2 regions of the Cytobacillus sp. Hz8 genome follow, and region 1 is predicted to be linked to the other one. Evidence: riboswitches for the same ligand, from Rfam matches in the RefSeq annotation. Region 1 holds a riboswitch; the other holds the start of a gene.
What was found. Region 1 has a riboswitch for S-adenosylmethionine ahead of ACE38V_RS20155 (methionine ABC transporter ATP-binding protein). Riboswitches for the same ligand answer to the same signal wherever they lie in the genome.
Positions count from the first base shown of each region.

Region 2: it holds a riboswitch for S-adenosylmethionine, as region 1 does, so the genes downstream of both, ACE38V_RS10800 (Fur-regulated basic protein FbpA) here and ACE38V_RS20155 (methionine ABC transporter ATP-binding protein) in region 1, are expected to answer to the same signal.

Region 1 covers NZ_JBHKFI010000022.1:69,937-73,127, reverse strand. The annotation lists gene ACE38V_RS20160 (methionine ABC transporter permease) at 1-650, opposite strand, end outside; gene ACE38V_RS20155 (methionine ABC transporter ATP-binding protein) at 622-1,653, opposite strand; SAM riboswitch class I at 1,737-1,842, opposite strand; gene ACE38V_RS20150 (hypothetical protein) at 2,110-2,250, opposite strand; gene ACE38V_RS20145 (hypothetical protein) at 2,773-3,186, shown strand.
Region 2 covers NZ_JBHKFI010000007.1:95,178-98,368, forward strand. The annotation lists gene hypE (hydrogenase expression/formation protein HypE) at 1-987, shown strand, start outside; SAM riboswitch class I at 1,166-1,271, shown strand; gene ACE38V_RS10800 (Fur-regulated basic protein FbpA) at 1,356-1,550, shown strand; gene ACE38V_RS10805 (peptide ABC transporter substrate-binding protein) at 2,004-3,191, shown strand, end outside.

The DNA.
Region 1 (3,191 bases):
GCGATAAAGTCGCCTAATATTTGAATCAATTGGACAAATATAATTAAAATGAGAACGGTGGCAATCATAATCGTATTATCATAACGATAATACCCAAAGCGAATCGCTAAATCGCCAATTCCGCCGCCACCGACAACTCCTGCCATTGCAGAAAATCCAACCAAGCTAATAAGCGTCAAGGTAACCCCTGAGATAATCCCAGATTTTGCCTCTAGAAGGAGGACATCTTTTATGATCATCCAAGGAGTCGCTCCGACTGAAATTGCGGCTTCGATAACACCCTTATCAATTTCCCGAAAAGACGTTTCAATAATTCTGGCAAAAAAGGGAATCGCCGCAACCGAAAGAGATACACTAGCCGCAACGGGTCCGATCGTCGTATGTACGAGAAAATTGGTTAGGGGAATTAAGGCAACCAATAAAATAATAAAAGGAATCGAGCGAATCAAATTAACGACAAACCCTAATACGACGCGAATCACACGATTTTCCATGAAAAGGCCCTTATCGGTAACATATAAAAAGATGCCAATTGGGAGACCCACCAAGACCGCCACCAACAAGGAAATGGAAATCATCAAAATCGTTTGCAGGAAGGCTTGGTTGATATCAGGAATCAGTTCAATGAGATGGTTGAAGTCTATGCCCATGTCGTAACACCTCCACTTGTGCTGATTGTTCCTCAATAAAGCGAATGGCCTTATCGATTTCTTCTGGTTCACCCTTTATTTCCATGATAAAAATTCCTAATGGCGCCTCCTGAATATATTCAATCGATCCATGAAGGAAGTTACCATTTACCTGAAATGCCTTTAAAGTATTCGAAATAACACCCTCTCCAGCGACTTCCCCTTTAAAGATGACCTTTATAATCGCTCCTTCGCATCGATCCAAAATTTCTTTTGGTATATCAAAGGAAACAATACTACTAATAAACTCGTGGGTTAAGTCGGTTTTGGGGTTAGCAAAAACATCATATACTGAACCTTCCTCAATCACCTTCCCTGTCTGCATAATTGCCATCCGATCACAAATTTCTTTTACAACATTCATCTCGTGAGTAATGAGGACAATCGTAATATTTAGTTCTTTATTAATTTTTTTCAATAAACGTAAAATCGATTTCGTTGTCGTTGGATCAAGAGCGGATGTCGCTTCATCGCATAAGAGAACTGTCGGATTATTCGCAAGCGCCCTAGCAATCGCCACCCGTTGTTTCTGTCCGCCACTTAGCTGTGATGGATACACATCCCGCTTATCCAAAAGTCCCACCATATCAAGCAATTCTTCCACTCTTCCCTTAATTTGGCTCTTCGGCACCTTTGCTGCTTTAAGGGAGAAGGCAATATTTTCAAAGATTGTTTTCTGGCTGATTAAATAGAAATGTTGAAAAATCATTCCAATTTTCAACCTCGCTTGCCGCAGCTTTTTATCAGAAAGCGCCGCTAAGTTCACCCCATCCACTGTGATCTTTCCTGAAGTCGGTCGCTCCAGTAGATTGATACAGCGAAGCAAGGAGCTCTTCCCCGCACCGGAGTATCCGACAATTCCATAAATCTCCCCTTCCTGAATCGTCAAGGACACCTCATCCACTCCGCGAACCTGTCCTTTCTTTGTTTGATAAACCTTTGTCAGATTTTCAATTTCAATCATGAACGAACCTCCCTCCATCTCGCTGATTGTCATAAAAAAAATGCTCCTTTCAACTGAAAGAGCATCGATTTTAAACATATCTATGCTTATCTTTCAGAATGAAAGTCATTCTGTGGGAATTGGCACCTTCCCTAAAAAGGGGGTTGCCGGACGTCATAGGGCCCAACCCTCGGTCACTCTTGATAAGTTATTTTATTAGTAAATTAATAAAGTAAGTAAAGTTTACTAACATACGATAATTCTGTCAATTAGCTATTTTGAATCCCCATTAAATGAATGCGATTACAATGTGATAAGGTAGCTATTTTAGGAAAAGAAAAAATTTTTTTAAATTACAGGCACCATCCAACTTTTCTCGAAAAAAGCGCAAAAAAATAACCCTGCCTAGTTTTGTTTTGAACTGGCAGGGTTACGGTTTCACTTCTGTTAGGAAATCCGTGGTCATCACGTCCTTTTTTATAGGGTGGCTATTTTACTGTATTCACTTATTTGCTCCATGGTCAAATGCTTTACAAATTGATGGATGCTAACCCACTCTACCCCATTGTTTTCACAAGCCGTTTTGTAATACTCATAAGCCTTCTGATACATATCCATTTTGGTTTCCCCTTCCACGCTGTTATATAACAAGTTTTAATATTTAAAATTAATATATAACAGATAGATGTGTTGGTCAATACTTTTTTTTAAAAAGCATGGGGACGGTTCGTTCCTTGCTTCTTTCAAAGAGATTGACGAAAGGACACCAAAACCAAATCAACTACTCTATCAGCAAAATCCCTCGAATCCGTACTATTCATGTAAAAAGGACATGATCCATTATTGCTCAGTCAGCATTATTTATAATTGCCAATATTGGAATTAAACTTAGCAAATAAATGAACATGCTAAAGAGTCCTATATACACAGTGACGATCAGCGCAATAAAAAAAGAAGGCTTAAACTAAAAGCTATTCTTTATTATCGCCCTAAAAGCATGAAACAAAGCACCTGTTTCCAAGGCCCTACATACGATCAACAAATTTATGAAATACTAAAAAAAAATGGTGGATGGTGAAACACGATGATTAATAAGTTAATTCTCTGGATATTGTTTATTGCTCCATGGTTTTGTTTTTTATGAAAAGGGAAGGAATCAAACGGTATATTCCCGTTACCATATTTACTGCATTATTAGTAACGATTATTTACGAATTAGCTTATACATATAAATGGTGGGAATTAAAAGTGACCATAGTACCATGGGGATATATAACAAATGTGAGCTACGCCTATGGATCCTTTCTAATTGGGACCATGTGGATTTTCTATTTTACCTTCAAAAAATTTTGGCTGTTTCTAGTGGCCAATATTATAGCCGATGGGATAGATGCCTTTTTAATAAGAGAATTTATGGAATTAAGAGGCATTATTCACTACATTAACTTGAGCAATTGGAACTTATTCATTGTAATGGTTGCACTATCTCTCATTGCCTTTGGTTTTCAAGTTTGGCAGGAGAAAACATTTAAGCTGAAAGAATCTGGAACATAGAGAGA
Region 2 (3,191 bases), on a different contig from region 1:
TTAGCTCATGGTGATGGAGGAGAGCTGGCACATAATTTAATACAAGATGTATTTGTTAAGGCGTTTGGGCATAATGAATTTGCTCGCTTTGATGCAGCTGTCTTTCCATCTCCCTCTGTAAAAATGGCTGTGACGACGGATAGCTTCGTGGTAAAACCAATCTTTTTCCCTGGTGGAAACATCGGAAAACTTGCTATTGCTGGGACGGTTAATGACCTGGCTGTAAGTGGAATGATTCCGCAATATTTAACAGCGGGTTTTATTATTGAAGAGGGCTTCAAGGTGAAAGAACTGAAGGAAATTGTTCATTCAATGGCAGAAGAGGCACAAAAAGCTCAGGTCCAAATTGTGGCAGGCGACACAAAGGTGGTAGAACGAGGAAGTATTGATGGGCTTTACATCAACACTACCGGAATCGGCTTTATTCATCCTACACATCCTGTCCAACCGGAATTAATGGATGAAGGAGACTCCATTATTGTTAATGGCACAATCGGTGACCATGGCATTGCGATTTTAGGTGCACGGGGAGAGCTTGGAATTAAGACGGAACTGCAGAGTGATTGTGCGGCGCTGAATGGGTTGATTGCTAGTGTGATAGATTCGGTTGATGGGATTCGAATCATGCGGGATCCTACACGAGGCGGTCTCGCAACGACGCTTGTAGAAATCGCAGAGGATTTTGGAATCTCCATGGAAATAGAAAATGAAGAAATCCCAATTCGAAGCGAAGTAAAAGGTGCCTGTGATATCCTTGGATTCGATCCACTTTATCTTGCAAATGAGGGAAAAGTTATTTTCATTGTGAAAAAAGAGCAAGAAGCACAGGTTCTTCAGCTACTAAAACAGCACGAGCTTGGACAAAATGCTAAAGTCATCGGTCATATAACAGGCAAAGAGAAAGGAACGCTTCATTTAAAAACGGGACTTGGCAGTACGAGAAAGCTGCATAGACTTTCTGGAATGATGCTGCCGCGAATTTGTTAAATTGAACTAGACCTGAAAATCATTAGGCAGTAGCACATAAGTTGTGTTGCTGCCTGATGATTTTCAGGTTTTTAAAAGTGAAGTTTTTTTTCCTCTAAATAATGGTTGACAAATCGGAATAGTAGGTTTATTTTATACATAAAGCTAAAATAAAATTTAAATATTCTTTGATATATCCAACTTATCAAGAGAGGTGGAGGGAATGGCCCTTTGATACCTCAGCAACAGGTTCTTTTAAGAACACTGTGCTAATTCCAACAAGCATTATGCTTGGAAGATGAGTTAGGGTGACATGTTACTGAGTCAATCCTATTCTTATCTTTAAGAATAGGATTTTTATTTTTTATCAAATAAAGGGAGTGAATGAAATGAGTAACTATCCTTGTAAAAATCTTGAAAAGCGGCGCAAAGAATTAATAAATATACTTACTACTTTTGAATTCTATAAAAATGGTGATAAGAGTCTGTATGAATTACCTCTTCCTGATTTAGAACATGAGTATGAATCATTTCAAGCAAATTTGCATCCGCATATCGGTGTGGGTTCTATACATTGGGTTTAGTGATAAACAGGGAATCTTTTACCCGAAAAAATGAAGTTAAAAAATTATAGACTGGATTGGTCTTGTATCAAAGTATTGAATTATGCTTGTTCGATATCTTTTAGAAATAAAAAAATCATATACTAGTTGTCTTGTTTTGTGAAGCCATAATTAATTTGTTTCATAGAGTATCATAAATCCGACTATTCCTATTGGCTTACTAAAACTGATTTTGAAGCTTTAACAGGTCAATAGATAGTACAATACATTTTCAACAAGAGCTCAAACGTTACAAAATTTAGAAATAGGAGGAACTTACATAATGAAATATGGCATCCAATACAGAAATTTGTGTTGCTGTCTTCAAAAGGATAGTTGATTGAAAAGAAAAAACTAATTGCTAGTAAGTGTGTTTCAGTGAAAGGAATTATTTACTAAATAATTTAATTTTAGAGAAAGATAGGAGTAAAAAAGATGCAAAAAATTAAAAGAAAATTAAGTATATTGATTGGATCATTATTTGTGATTACATCGTTAGTAGGTTGCTCTGCTAATACGAATGGAAGCAATAATTCCTCAGGCGAAAAGGCAAGTGGAAAGTCAGGTGAGCAATTAGCCGATAATCAAGTGTTAAATTGGGTTGCACCAACAGAAATACCAACAGCAGACTCCGTAAAGGAATATGATACTGCAAGTGCAGAGCAAATTAATATTTTTGCTGAAGGATTGTATAAAATTAACGGGAAAAATGAGGCTGTTCCAGCTATTGCTGACGGTGAACCTAAAGCAACGAACAAGGAGAAAACACAATATATTATTAATATTAAAAAAGATTTGAAATGGTCAAATGGTGATCCATTGACGGCAAAAGATTTTGTTTATGCATGGCAGCGCTTGTTTGATCCTAAAACCGCTGCACAAAATGCCAGCACTTATTTTAATATAAAAAATGCTCAAGCCATTAATGAAGGAAAAATAGATAAAAGTAAATTAGGGATTAAGGCACTATCCGATACGCAGTTGCAAATTGATTTGGAATATTCCGATGTATATTTTAAAGAGACACTTTCCTCTACGAACCTTTTTCCTCAAAATGAGAAGTTTGTAACGGAGAAAGGTGATAAATACGGTAAAAGCAGTGAAGATACTTTAAGCAATGGTCCGCTCGTATTGTCAGATTGGGATGGTACCGGATTAAGTTGGAAGTATAAGAAGAACAAATATTATTGGGATAAAGATAACATCTCTCTCAAGCAAATTAATGTGCAAGTTGTAAAAGAAACGGCTACTGGAATTAATCTGTATCAGGCTGGGACAATTGATGGTGTTACATTATCTGGTGACTTTATTAAACAATTCAAAGATGACCCGGGATATATAAATATTTTAGCACTTCGCGCAACAAACCTTGAATTAGGAACCAGTTCAAATAAAAACCTGCAAAATGAGAATCTGCGTAAGGCATTAAGTTTATCCATTGATCGAAATGAATTGGTCAAGAATGTATTAGCTGATGGTTCTCGTGCAGCAACTGGGGCTATTCCAAAGGGGATGGCAAAGGACCCGAAAAATGAAGAAGATTTTGCAGATGCAGCTGGAGAATTAGTGAAGCACGATACGGATCAAGCGAAAAAATTATGGGAAAAAGCAAAAGAAGAGCTT